Regions from separate parts of the Xenorhabdus sp. XBWT genome, predicted to be linked through region 1. Evidence: predicted binding sites of a transcription regulator. Region 1 holds the regulator's gene; the other holds the start of a gene.
What was found. The regulator CRP, encoded in region 1, controls carbon source genes, mostly activating them, when cyclic AMP is high. The targets are predictions, from matches to a motif close to ATGTGANNNNNNTCACAT.

Region 1 (7,551 bases):
CAGGCATAACTTAATGTCGATATTGTTGTCGCATTTTTCTGTAACAAGAGCCAATCGATCACTTGAATATCATGACTTAGGTTGTTTAATTAACTCTTCTCTATAATATTTTATTTTTCTCGGAATAACATACGATATCAACGAAATTCGCCACCGGGTAACGGGATGATTAGTCCTTTTTGATGTTACGGGAAACGGGTTGAATATTGATATTCGGAAACACCTCATACCATCCTATATTCAAATTTTTAATTAGCATCACTATATTGCCGAATCTTTATCCTCTGATAAATTATGTTCTTTGGTGCGGAAAGGGCATTAATATGGAGTTTATTCCCAAAATAGCTCTTCCAAAAATATGCGAATATAAAAATTACATAGATAGATTTTCTTCTAATCACCTAAAAATACTCGTAAATGTAGGTAAATATTTGGAACTTATCCCTATAGGGAATTACACTTAATGAGTTTTGTTGTTATGAGTTTTATTGTTGACCTCAAAAATAAAGGAACCATCAATGTTTAAACGTATTTTTGTGTCGCTTATGGCTGCATGTGCTATCGGTGTGATAGCTACTCCAGTATTGGCAGCTGAAACTCACGTGAAGCTGATGACATCAGCCGGAGAAATTGAACTTGAGTTGGATAGTAATAAAGCACCAATTACCACCAAGAATTTCGTTGAGTATGTCAATGAAGGGTTTTATAACAACACTATTTTTCATCGTGTGATTCCTGGCTTTATGATTCAGGGCGGCGGTTTTACAAAAGATATGAAGCAAAAAGCCACTAGGGAGCCAATCAAGAATGAGGCGGATAATGGCTTACGTAATCTTCGTGGCACAATCGCGATGGCGCGTACCGCAGATAAAGACAGTGCAACCAGCCAGTTTTTTATTAACGTTACCGATAATGCTTTCCTTGACCATGGTCAGCGTGATTTTGGTTATGCAGTCTTTGGCAAAGTGGTAAAAGGCATGGATGTGGTTGATAAAATTTCTCAGGTCAAGACAGAAAATGTTGGTCCTTATCAAAATGTACCAGCAAAGCCTATCGTGATCTTGTCAGCCAAGATCGAGCCTTAATCTGATATAAGCCTTCATCTTTCAAGTTGCTGTTTTGTAGGCTGCTCTCACTCACCCCAGTCACATAGCCGTCTATGTTTCTGGGGATTAATGAGAGGTTCCTGCCTCTCACCAAGGGACAGTCTTTGGCTGGACAAATTCGTTCCCGACGAACTTGTCGGTTCCTTTGCTGTCGCGCTGTCTCTTGAAATCCATTGGTTATAAGCCATAAGTAGATACTCGGATAATCGCCCTTAATTGTTTGGGTTGCACTTTCTTCTCTGAGTTTCCCTTCTCTGTCGCTACTATTCTAACAGTGCTTCTGTGGTATGATGAGTACTTCGTTGCCGTTAATAGTGTTTACCTGATTTTATTTTACCGTGATACATAATGCATAATACCCTAATGTGGGTAGGGTAACTTATAAAACTATAAAATCAGTAGGATATACTCCTATGTTATTAATAATAGATAATTACGACTCTTTTACATTCAATTTATATCAGTATTTTTGTGAGTTAGGGACAGAGGTTTTAGTTAAACGCAATGATGAGTTGCAGCTTGAAGATATCGAAAAGCTGGCACCCACGCATTTAGTGATTTCACCTGGGCCTTGTACGCCAAATGAAGCAGGGATCTCGCTGGAAGCGATTTCGCATTTTGCCGGAAAGTTACCTATTCTCGGTGTGTGTTTGGGGCATCAGGCGATAGGGCAAGCTTTTGGTGCGAGCATAGTCAAAGCCCGTGAAGTGATGCATGGAAAAACCAGTTTGCTTCATCATTGTCAGCAGGGGGTATTCAAGGGATTGGATCATCCATTGACCGTCACTCGTTATCACTCTTTGGTTATTGCTGCGGAAACCCTTCCGGCATCATTTGAAGTAACGGCATGGAGCCAACGCAATGGTGATGTGGATGAAATCATGGGGATACGCCACCGTACTTTGCCACTGGAAGGGGTGCAATTTCACCCAGAAAGTATTCTTAGTGAGCAAGGACATGAGTTGTTGAATAATTTTCTTAAATATTAATCTGGTAACACCAAACCCCTCACTCCACTGTTTTTTTATTTGCTATAATGTGGTTTTTTATTCATATTTAATGACTATTATTTCACTTAGATGTGGCAAACATAAAAACAAGGTGAGGGAAATGGTAGGAAATCCTCTGGCTTGTTCTGTTGGTTGTGCCGCTCTGGATATTATCAATACGCCAGAAGTATTGGCCGGAGTGGAAGAACGTCATGATATGATCATTTGCGCATTGGAGAATCTGAACCAAAAATATGGCATTTTTCAGAAAATTCGTGGAAAAGGGCTGCTTATCGGCGCTGTATTGAAAAAAGAGTATCAGAGTAAATCCAGAAATATATTGCAGAAAGCGGTTGAACAGGGGTTGATGTTATTGAGTGCAGGAGACGGTATTCTGCGTTTTACGCCGTCATTGGTGATTCCTGAGGATGATATAGCAGAAAAGGCATGGCACGGCTGGATATAGCGATAGCGCGGTGGTTAGATAAATAAGCTGGCAGCCAGATAAAGCAATAACAGAACAAAGAAGCCAGTGGGAATCTCGTAGATTACACTGGCCCGGTTTTTCAGGAACTAACGGGTCCCATAAACGACAATAGTTTTACCATGTGCAGAGATCAGGTTTTGATCTTCCAGCATTTTCAGAATGCGGCCAACTGTTTCACGTGAACAACCTACAATTTGTCCAATCTCCTGACGTGTGATTTTAATCTGCATACCATCAGGGTGAGTCATCGCATCAGGCTGCTTAGCCAGATTGAGTAATGTTTGGGCGATACGGCCTGTAACGTCCAGAAAGGCTAAGTTACCCACTTTTTCGGAAGTTGTTTGCAGGCGACTTGCCATCTGAGCAGATAAACGCATTAGAATGTCAGGATTAACCTGAATTAACTGACGGAATTTCTTGTAAGAAATTTCAGCCACTTCACAGGCGCTTTTAGCGCGCACCCATGCTGTACGTTCTTGCCCCTCTTCAAACAATCCAAGTTCACCAATGAAGTCTCCCTGATTTAAATAAGAGAGAATCATCTCTTTACCTTCTTCATCTTTTATTAGAACAGCAACTGAACCTTTAACAATGTAGTAAAGCGTTTCTGCTTTCTCGCCTTGATGAATAAGCGTGCTCTTGGATGGATATTTGTGAATATGGCAGTGTGACAAAAACCATTCAAGAGTAGGGTCTGTTTGTGGCTTGCCGAGAACCATTCGCTTTATCCTCTGTTGTTATTTCTGCCTTTATGAAGTGAGAAACAGGCCGTTTCTCTTAAGGCTAGTTTTATAAAGTCAATAGATTAACATATTAACTTGCTGAAAAACTGACAAACGAGAATTTTATATGGATTATAAAAATTTCAATATACAAGTGTATTGATCTTAACCCATATACCTTGCCAGTCTCGCATGTAGACTTGTTTGTAACACAGGAAAACGTTTCTGTCTTCTCTTGTATCGCTTCAGCATATTAAACTGGTTATCAGATTACCAGAAATTGGTCTAGAGACGTGGTCTTATTGATTTTATATTTATAATAACGAAAGATAATGCTGAATACTGTCCTTTTAGTGAAGTATTTCACGTTGTTTTTGCATGTATTAGCTTCTTCATGGTTATGATTTTTATCAGGCTGATTTATAGCCACATAAATCACTTATTTATTTTAATAAAACAGGCGGCATTATTTTTTGTTACCTGTTTTATTAAAAATAAAATGAAGCCTAGATCATGAGATCTTTTTACCTTCCAGTAATTGTTTGACGAGCGGTGCCATAATTAACTCCATAGCCAACCCCATTTTTCCACCCGGCACGACGATAGTATTTATACTGGAAATAAATGAACCCTGAAGCATTGCCAGTAAATAGGGAAAATCAATTTGGGTTAGACCTCGAAAACGAATCACGATAAAACTTTCGTCTAACGAAGGAATGGCCTTGGCAGAAAAAGGATTAGAGGTATCAACAGTGGGAACGCGCTGGAAGTTGATGTGTGTGCGTGAAAATTGAGGAGTGATATAGCGAATATAATCGTCCATTGAGCGAACAACAGAATCCATGACAGCTTCTTGAGAGTGTCCACGCTCGCTGGTATCACGGATCAGTTTTTGTATCCATTCCAGATTGACTATAGGTACAACACCAATCAGAAAGTCAACATAGCTGGCAACATTATGTTGTGGCGTGACAACACCGCCGTGCAGCCCTTCGTAAAACAGAATGTCGGTGTTTGACGGCAATGGTTCCCATGGTGTGAAAGTGCCTGGTACTTGGTTATAAGGAACAGCTTCATCATAGGTATGGAGGTATTTGCGGCAGCGACCACTGCCTGTTTCCCCGTAATCATAAAACGTCTTTTCCAGCATGCTGAAATCATTGGCTTCTGGCCCAAAGTAACTGATATGCCTGCCCTGCTCTTTCGCTTTTCGGATCTCAGCATCCATTTCTGGGCGAGTATAACGATGAAAACTATCTCCTTCAATGAGTGCAGCAGTTACATCAAGTTGTTGGAAAATCTTACGAAAAGCTACACTGGTAGTTGTCGTTCCTGCTCCACTGGAGCCAGTGATTGCAATAACAGGATACTTGGCAGACATGAACAGACTCCTTATCAATAAAAATTGGGATTATCTTTTTAATCAGTCTCTTATGATGAATAAAATGGGCCAAACCTTATGGGCGGAACATCTCTTTAGGCATGATATTGACAGTTTCATGTAATTCAGACCATACCAGCAGAACCTCACCTCGTTCAAGCTGACGTTTGACATCCTGTACTTTTTGTTCAAGTGTTTTTTCTTGATCACCGTAATCTGTGCCTTCACGTAAGACAAAACTTTCAATTAAGTTGAGTAGAGTATCGGTTTCAAGTTGTTGCCACGGTATCATCATTGTAATTGCTCCTGATGATGTTTTGATTGTTCTGAAATTAAGTGTTTTTCGGATAATTGTTTTAAATGAGATAGCCTTAAATAAGGCGCCAGCCAGTGTGGTTTATGGGGACAAAAATTCTCACTCATAATGAATTGATTTCATGATTAGTTATCTTGTGTGTGGAATAACATACTGCTATTTTTCTTGAAAGGAAATGTTGACCATTTGGGTGAGGGGAATCTACCCATGACTGTAAGTTTGTTATTCTCGCTTAGTACATTTATGTTTATTTCTGCTGTCACTCCGGGCCCAAACAACTTGCTGCTAACATCAGCGGGCGCTACTTTTGGTATCCGTCGCTCTGTACCACTTTGTTTGGGTATTGTATTGGGAATGCAGACAATTTTATTGCTGTCTGCCTTTGGTGTTGCTGCATTGCTGCTGATCTACCCTGCGATGCATACTGGTCTGAAAATACTCGGTAGCCTGTATTTGTTGTGGTTGGCTTGGAAAACGGCGACTTCACACTATAAGCAACTACGTACAGCGCAGGTGACAGGGACACCCATCAAGATTCATCAAGGCTGGTTACTGCAATTCCTGAACCCCAAAACATGGTTGATGGGATTGGGGGCAGTCAGCAGTTACAGTCTGCCCGGATCACTATATAACAATTCGATATTGGCTATCAGCGCAGTAATGTTAATCTCCAGTGCAATAGCTGGTGCAATCTGGCTTATGCTCGGCTCATTGATTGGCTGTTTATTAAGAAATCGCCATGCGTGGTTCATATTTAATATTGCGATGGGGCTGCTGACCGCCGCTTGCGTCCCTTTAATCTGGGTTAGCTAAAATTAGGGACTGGAGTCAATTCATGTCAATATTTTTACTGCCAAAGAATAATGTCAGTATAAAGCCTGATAGGTAAGCGACGAGCAATCCGGCACCATATACTGCCATGCCCGTGAAGATACCATTGTTGGAGGTCATCAGGGGCAGCGCGACCAAACCGGAAGGGCCGAAAACACTATTTAATCCGACTGGTAATCCCCACCAGGCAATCAGACCGATAAAAAAGCCGCCAACTGCACCACCGAGACAGGCGGTGACAAAGGGTTTTACGCGAGGCAGTGTTACGCCATAAATCAAGGGTTCCCCAATTCCCAGAAACCCCGGAATGATGGCACCTTTGATTTGAGTGCGCAACAAGGAACCCTTTTGAGCTTTCAGATATAACGCCAGCGCAGCACCCACCTGACCTGCTCCGCCCATTGCGAGAACAGGAAACAGGGAGTTGAAACCCTGTGCATCCATCAAGGCAAAATAGACGGGGACGAAGCCTTGATGCACACCAAACATTACAGCGATTAAGAACAAACCTGCCAGAATTGCTGTGCCGAATGGGTTGCCATTCAAGTTCATGAACAGCCATGACATCGTGGTAAATAAATAACTCCCGATGGGCATAATGATGATAAAAGCAACAGCACCCATGATAAGCAGAGTAATAGCAGAAGTCAGGATCATATCGAGGTCAGATGGCATGACTTTGCGGATTTGCTTTTCTACCCATGCCCCGAGAATACAGGCAATCAGTACACCGATGATGTTACCTCGAGGATCGATGGCGAATCCAAAGAAATTATTTATGCCGGAATAGAACCCGCTGTTGGCTTCGGCGTTATAACCCAATACGAATAAAGATGCGATAATTGCACCATTAACCCCTGATCCGCCAAAAGCTTTTTGCGCATTGTAGCCAATCAGGATGCTCAGAAAGCTGAACATGCCTTTGCTAAAGATTTTCATATAACCGATCATCTCGACCAAAGTCGCGTCGGGATGCACAGCGTCTTTGACAAAAATCTGCTCCAGCAGGGTAGCAAACCCCAATAACAGACCAACAGCAATAAATCCGGGGATTAAAGGCGTGAAGATGGTGGCAAATTTAGCCAGAAATTTATGGATTGGGCTGGTTTGTTTTTCTTTGAGATATTTTTTGTTTGAGGTGGCGATATCTTTTAGGTTTTCAGAATAGTGCTCAGTGACATGAAGTTTTGGTTCATTGGAGTTATATGATTCACTGAGCAGTGTATTCATGATATCTGCGGCTGTTTGAGCTTTACCGGGGCCAAGGACAATCTGAAGTTGGTCATCACTTTTTATGACGCCTAAGACGCCCGCGATTTTCTGCAATCTGATTTTATCGGCAAGTGAATCATTGCGTAAAGTCAGCCGCAATCGGGTCATACAATTACTACTGTGTGTAATATTACCTGTCCCGCCAATGGCGTTGAGTATTTCGAACAGCATTTCCCGACTAATTTTAGCCATTTATGCCCCCTTCCAAGAGGTAATGATTATCGGTCTTTTGAGATGCTTGGCCGGATAAGCCCTTGATGCTTTTTCAATAATTTTTTGGCTTTTTCGGCACTTATATCCGATAAAATCATCACAATTGCAGTTTTACAGTGACCACCACAGGCATTCAGGGTTTTTTCGGCGGTTTCCCTGCTGCACTCGGTGGCAGCCATAACAATATTTTTCTGACGTTCGATTAACTTGGCATTTGTGGCTTCCACATCTACC
Region 2 (7,551 bases), 2.0 Mb from region 1:
TGCTCATGGCGACTCCATAATATTATGGTCAATAACATAATGGGAAAACTCAGGGTGAATTATGGTTGGGATGGCATGGAACTAAGTTCTGGTGGTACAAGGTAATCAGGTATATCCAGGCCAATTTCGCGATAATATTGATAAGCACCGAGATGTAGTGGCACAGAGACACCTTTGAGTGCGTTTTCCGGCAAAATATACTTTGCTGAACTGTGAATTTGATGGACTTCTTTCTGATTTTCAAACATTACTTTGGTCAATTCATAGATGGTTTTTTCGTCTATTCCGCGTGTTGTCATTAGAATATTGGGTTGCGCAATAGTTTGAATGGCCCATTTCTGACGAGGGTAAGTTTCTGGATTAATGATGAAGCGGAACCATGAATTGGCGATGGCATTAATTTTATCCAGCTGTTCATCTGTCACATTCAGGATTCGGGCCGGAACACCACTGGCATACATATCCGTGACTGCTGATGCGGGTATACCCGCAGGCAGGGCGCCACCATCAAGACGACCGTCTCGCATGGCCGAAACTGTATCACCATAGCCAAGGTATTCTGGTTGAATATCTTGCTTGCTGAGATTAACTCCTTTCAGAATAATCAGCGTAGATTGTTCGGTACCGCTGGCTTGTGGCCCGACAGAAAAACGAGTACCAGAAATATCATTCAACGTACCATCTTTGATTTTTTCATTTAATAGAACAAAGTGCTCAACATTAGGCCAGAGTACTGAAATTGAGCGCAAATCCTGATAAGAGCGGTTTTCAAAATTCCGGACTCCTTGATAAGCTTCGAGGGCGATCAAACTCTGTAAGATAGCGAGTTGCGCTTCATTTTTTTGGAGTAAATCAATATTTTCAATTGAACCTGCTGAAGATTGTCCTGTAACTTGAATATTCTCCTGTTTTAAATGATTACTCCAGATATTGGCTAATCCCACTCCCATCGGATAATAAGTTCCACCAGTGGAAGCAGTAGCTACAGAGAGAAAGCGTTTATGGGTATTCTCCACCTTTCCTGCAATAGCCATGACGACCAATATACAGATGGCGAGTATCGCCAGAAGGAGTTTTATTTTTTTTATTTTCATAATGTGATTACCGGATGTTATGTAACAAATTCTTAATATTTATATTAATTTGTATACAACATTACTCCTCTAATTTAGAGTTTAATGTCATAAATTTGTGATAATCGTTTTATAAATGTTAGAAGTGAAACAGGAAATATGAAATAACTGATGGTTTTTGAGTGATAAAATCACTAAATAATTTTTAAAGAGGTAAACGTTAGATTTACCGGGGCATGGCGCGTCATCAAACGCTAGTGAACCTCGTCAGGCGTATTCAATGTCTGGTTATGCGCTTACTGTCATTGAGGTATTGGAAAAGCTAGCTATTAACAGCGTTGTGGTTTTTGGTTGGTCATTGGGAGGGCATATTGGAAATGATCGGGTTGATGATTTGTGGCACTCCACCGATATCAACTGGTGCAGAACCTTTCTGGGAAGCACCAGAGTTTATGAAGAAAACAAACTCAATAAATGCGAATAGATAATAATCAATAATAGTGGGAGTTTTGATTACATGCTTGGACAGTAACGCAGTAAAAACTCCCGCCATTATAATTTAATAAACCAAACTATTAATCATAATTTAGTTTAAAACTCTTTACTCTAAAAATCCAGTTTAAATTATAAATCAATAATTATAAATAAGCATTAAACACAAACAGTTCACCAATGATTGTTACATGAAGGCCATTGAAAATGATTTTCATGGTTACATACCTGATATGCAGATTTATTTTATACATTCATTGATGAAACATGATGAAACAGAATTTATATTTTAAATATACTGGATGTTGATTATATACAGACTTTTTTGAGGAAACCTAAGAAACCCTTATCTGATAGCAGATCGCAGCCCCCTAAGCAGATTTGCTTGGCTGAAGGACCAAAGATATTACAAGCAAGAGCTGAGGCATTAGCAGTAACAGTTGTTCCGATAATAAAGGTCAATATACAAGCAACTAATTTTTTGTTCATAATTTCATACCCTATTTTTGTGTGTAAATAAAAGTACTTGTCGTTTTCCAGCCTTGTTGGCTGCATTCATTAATGTCACTAGATTTTTCTTTAAGCTATAATATCTGGCTTATTAGAAAAGGCGTTTAATAACATAATGTCTACCACTATTAGGAATCAGGTTATAGATTATTTAGAGAGTATTCTTTACTCGCCAAAAATATACCGAGATTCACTCTGTGGCGTTAGCAGTGATAGTCGATACTATGATTCATGACAGTATAAAAGCAACTAATTTTCTATTCATGATTCCATATCTCATCTCTTCATAATGGATAAATATATCGATATTTACAACATGTTCAATATCAGAATTGAACGTGATTATTCTTGCAAGTGTTCTATGTTTTGGCTATCTATTTGTCCAATGCATTTATGATTTGTTTATAAAATAACAATGATGTATCTCTGAGATTTTTATATAAAAAAGCTACTGAATGATTTATAAGAGAAATATCCAGTTAAATTGATTTTTAATTATATCATTTCTATTTTTATTATAAATTAGGCTTTTTATTACTATGTATATGGGGATATTATAGTTGTCATCTTTCAGTCGCAGATTTGTTGATTACGCATACTTATCTTTTTATAAACATACGGTTATCTATGCTATAAAGGCAGAGGCATGTATCTTTTCATGAACCTCTATATTCCATAATGGGGAAATAGTGTGGGGGAGTGTGAGACAAACGGGATAAATCCGAGAGTTATTTTTAATGCGTTTTGATGAAATATTTTGAGATATTATAAAAGTTAAAATCCACGTTGAATTACGTGGATTTTAATGATTTTTCTGCTAATTATAAGGCATCGTTAGATGCCTCAGACATAAAAAATCAGACGTTAAATAAGAAGTTCATCACATCGCCATCTTTGACGATATAATCTTTCCCTTCTGCACGCATTTTACCTGCTTCTTTCGCACCTTGTTCACCTTTGTAAGTGATGAAATCTTCAAACGCGATGGTTTGGGCACGGATAAAGCCTTTTTCAAAGTCAGTATGAATTTTACCCGCTGCTTGTGGAGCCGTAGCGCCTACAGGGATTGTCCAGGCACGAACTTCTTTTACACCGGCAGTGAAGTAAGTTTGCAGGTTCAGCAGCTCATAGCCCGCACGAATAACACGATTCAACCCTGGTTCTTCCAGACCCAGTTCAGCCATGAATTCTTCTCGGTCGGCATCTTCCAGTTCTGCAATATCAGCTTCAATCGCAGCGCAAACAGGAACAACGACAGAACCTTCTTTTTCTGCGATGACACGAACAGTGTCAAGGTGTGGGTTATTCTCGAAACCATCTTCATTGACGTTAGCAATGTACATGGTTGGTTTCAGCGTCAGGAAGCTCAGATAGCGAATAACCGCTTTTTCTTCTGCACTCAGATTTAAAGCACGCAGCATACCTGCTTGTTCGAGGTGGGGAAGGCACTTTTCCAAAGCTTCCAGCTCTGCTTTAGCGTCTTTATCACCACCTTTGGCTTTTTTCTGTACACGCTGGATAGCGCGTTCGCAGGTATCCAGATCCGACAGAGCCAGTTCAGTATTGATAATGTCAATATCGGCAGCAGGATCAACCTGACCTGAAACATGGATGATGTTGTCGTTTTCAAAGCAACGCACAACATGGCCGATTGCTTCTGTTTCACGGATGTTGGTCAGGAATTGGTTACCCAAGCCTTCACCTTTTGAAGCGCCTTTTACCAGACCGGCAATATCCACAAACTCCATTGTGGTCGGCAGTATACGCTGTGGCTTGACGATTTCAGCCAATTGGTCAAGACGTGAGTCTGGCATCGGCACAACACCAGTGTTTGGCTCGATAGTGCAGAACGGGAAGTTTGCTGCTTCGATACCTGCTTTGGTCAGCGCATTGAATAATGTAGATTTCCCAACGTTAGGCAGGCCAACGATACCGCATTTGAATCCCATATATTTATCACCTTAAATCACTTATAAACCAACGAGCAATATGCTTGTCGGTGAGTTATACAAATTGGCGCTATTATACACGCAATAACCCGCTGCGCCACGTACTCCCAGTCAGGCGCTGGCTTTGAATGCGTGTAAACGGTTAATTGCCTTGCTCATGCCATCTTTAATCAGAATATCAGTGCAGCGCAATGCTTCATCAATGGCATCGTCAATCAGATTTTGCTCACTGGCAGGTGGCTTGCCGAGTACGAATCCCACAACTTTATTTTTATCACCCGGATGGCCTATACCAATGCGCAGGCGATGAAAGTTAGGGTTATTGCTGAATTTGTTCTGAATGTCTTTCAGGCCGTTATGACCGCCATTGCTGCCGCCTAACTTCATTTTTGCCACACCAGGCGGTAGATCCAATTCATCGTGTGCTACCAGAATCTCGTCCGGTTGGATGCGATAAAACCCGGCAAGGGCAAGGACAGATTTACCACTGAGATTCATGAAAGTGGCTGGCACCAGCAGGCGGATGTCCTGCCCATTTATATTGATACGGGCGGTATAGCCAAAAAATTTATTTTCTTCTTTCAGGGATTGGTTATAGCGGTGTGCTAATGAATCGACAAACCATGCCCCGGCGTTATGTCTGGTCTGCGCATATTCAGCTCCAGGATTTGCCAGGCCAACGATTAATTTTATGTTACTCACAGTTTTGGTTCGCTTATTGGCAATAAAACAAAAAAGGGCATTAGTTTACCTATCTAAAGGCCTGAGTACAAAACTCATTATGTGTTTTATTTTTTAGAGGCAGAAAACAAAGGCGTAATTTGAAAGATGAAGGATATACTCGTCATGCTACCGTTATTTAGGCAAATCTAGTTTGGATAAATGCAAACTATTAATAAATATTATTCCGACATAATGTAAAAAATTAGGTTCAAGTTTGTACGGATTGTGATCACCACCTCAATAACCTTTGAAAAATCAAGGCTATAATTAATACAAAGAAAGATATCTACTTTCGTGCTTTTTAGTTCGTTGGGTTTGCAAATTGCGTTCGCAAAAAGTATTGGAGGTTGGTTATGAAACGTAAAAAGGCTTTTATCTTTGGTAACATTCTCATGGGGTTGGGAATGGCTGCAATGTTTCTCAGTTTGGCTTATGTATTGCTCGGTCATGTCTTTAATTTGGGGCTGTCTGAATTATTGACGGGCGTTGCATTAATGGGGCTGTTTGTGGGGGCATTAATTTGGTTGGCAGGAGCCAGTATTGGTGGACGGGAACAAGTGGCTGATAAGTATTGGTGGTTAAAAAATTACGATGAACGTTATCGTCGCAAAAAACATAGACTCCCATGATTAATAGATTAAAAAGTAACTAATTTAATTAAGGCGGTAAAAAAATTACCGCCTTAATTGCTTTTCTTTTTATAAATTTTCTAATTTTTATCTTGAATTAATCTTATCAAAATTTGACATTCAAACCGAAATTAAAATTATAGTTACGCGAGAAATCGCTAGCACTGTTTTCATGTGATACAGCGGCAAATGCGCGAAAGTCGTTGGTCAGATTAGCATTCACTCCTACCGTGTATTGAACATGATTTCTGGCTTGTTTTTTTTGCAGTACGAATGATGTTATGGTGGAATTGATGGCACTGCGCAGTGTATAGCGTTCGTTATTGAACTGATGATTGAACAGGATTGAGGCGTATGGATTGAAACGGCCTAATTGTGTGTCAATTCTCCAGCCCACTGAACCTACATTGGGGTTATAGTTTTGATTACCAAAGTGCATGGAGGTGCTGTTATTGCCGGATTCACGGTAACCATTGATATCTCCATTGTCCCACGCATATTGGATAATTGGGCTGGTGGTCAGGTATTGCGTGATAGGAATATTCCAGCCTGCCGTAATTCTCCAACCCCACTGTTTACCAATTGTTGAACCTGATTCTCTGCGCGTGGCTTGTCCAAGCTGGATGGTACGTGACAGATAATTATAATTGGTGTGGGAATAATGAAGATTACCACTCAACCAGCCATTACCAGCATAGTTCCATAGCGCATAAGCGGCTATAATATGGCCATTCGCGGCATAATGGAAATTATAGGAGGGGTTCTGTTCATCCTGATAATGAGAAATTACTAATCCGAATAGTAAATTAGTCGTTAGTTGATAGTCGCTACCCAATGTGAAAGTGTTATTGCCACTGTCGGTATAACCGCCGAATATACCAATTTTACCTTGGTCATTATGCCCATTGTGTAGCTGTTGCAGGTGACCATCCAGTGAGGAAGTAACGTTTTTGGTTGGTATTCGGTTGACTTGATTCAACACCATCACCTGTAGAGGGGCCTTATAGATGGACGTAATATACTGACCAATCAACCGATGTGCATAAGGTGTTGGATGAAAGTTATCGGAAAATAAGTAAGATTGGTTTTTATCAACCTCTGGATCGGAAGAAACGCAAAATACGGCATACTTGCCTTGTGGGCAGGTATAACCCAGTGTATTGGAAAAGCCATAGATAGTCGGATCATCAATTACTTCTTGCAGGAGGCGGTTGACATCGGCACGAAGGATATTGCCGTTACCGAGTTGTTCGTCTACTTTTTGGTTATATTTGTCAGAAAATTGGGAGGCAGTTTTGCTGGTTTTATTATAAGCATTCAATAACTGATTGTAGATCTCGTCAGCCTTAATTGGATCTTGAGGAGCTTTATTTTCTGCAATCTTTTTGAAAACGCCTGAGATTACCTTGTTTCGAATATCAGCATTTGGTGTAGAGTACTGGTTAATGGCTTTGTGGGTCTGTTTAAGAATTTTATCAATTTCTGCACTGGGAATTTTACTTTTTTGTAATGCTCCTGTAAGTACTTCATCCATGATTCTGGGTGTTTTACCAATATCAGGTACATTAGGAACAATAATTAAACCTGCCCCAGCTTTAATGAGTTGATTGACCTGCGATGCAGCGGATGCGGAACTATTATTAATAATATATTCCGCTTTGTTTTTATTGCCTTTTGCTAAAAAACTCAGAGCTTCAGCGATATTATTACCTCCCACCCAATGTATATAAATACCATTGGGGTCAGCTTTTTCAGAATGTTTCTTTAAATATGTGGCGATTTGATTTTGTGTTGTGGGGTTAAGGAATATGATAGGTTTTTCTGAGCCATTGGTCGTTGCACCACCTTGTGCGTAATTATTTCCACCATATTTAGATGGTGTTAACTTTTTGTTTGTGAGCTTTCGAGTTATATATTCATCGTAAAGTTCAGCATTTTTCCCATCTATAGTGAATTTTCCTATATTCCCACCATCGCTCAAACTATCACCAAAAACATAGATATCATCATAGGCATGCGCATTTGTCATGAAATTCAATAAAACGACTGTTATAGCTGATATTAAAAAAAGTGCTTTCTTCATCCTGATTCTCCTGAAAACAATTCACTATTTTTACGCCAGCACACCACCTTGAATTAATTGCAGAATAATTTCTCCATTTTACTGGTTGAGGC

Region 2: a site for CRP is predicted at 4,971-4,988, ahead of pth (aminoacyl-tRNA hydrolase). Genes of this name have one in related genera too.

Annotation. Positions count from the first base shown of each region.
Region 1 is NZ_CM180990.1:352,666-360,216, forward strand. Features, by position in the region: gene ppiA (peptidylprolyl isomerase A) at 519-1,085, shown strand; gene AC5JQI_RS01545 (aminodeoxychorismate synthase component II) at 1,520-2,095, shown strand; gene AC5JQI_RS01550 (aminotransferase class III-fold pyridoxal phosphate-dependent enzyme) at 2,217-2,561, shown strand; gene crp (cAMP-activated global transcriptional regulator CRP) at 2,669-3,301, opposite strand; gene AC5JQI_RS01560 (phosphoribulokinase) at 3,816-4,685, opposite strand; gene AC5JQI_RS01565 (YheU family protein) at 4,762-4,980, opposite strand; gene AC5JQI_RS01570 (LysE family translocator) at 5,209-5,814, shown strand; gene murP (PTS N-acetylmuramic acid transporter subunit IIBC) at 5,830-7,296, opposite strand; gene murQ (N-acetylmuramic acid 6-phosphate etherase) at 7,323-7,551, opposite strand, start outside.
Region 2 is NZ_CM180990.1:2,323,823-2,331,373, reverse strand. Features, by position in the region: gene AC5JQI_RS10415 (TRAP transporter permease) at 1-7, opposite strand, end outside; gene AC5JQI_RS10410 (TAXI family TRAP transporter solute-binding subunit) at 60-1,094, opposite strand; gene AC5JQI_RS10405 (alpha/beta fold hydrolase) at 1,354-1,557, shown strand; gene AC5JQI_RS10400 (hypothetical protein) at 1,875-2,054, opposite strand; gene ychF (redox-regulated ATPase YchF) at 2,933-4,024, opposite strand; gene pth (aminoacyl-tRNA hydrolase) at 4,136-4,726, opposite strand; gene ychH (stress-induced protein YchH) at 5,101-5,376, shown strand; gene AC5JQI_RS10380 (autotransporter outer membrane beta-barrel domain-containing protein) at 5,483-7,459, opposite strand.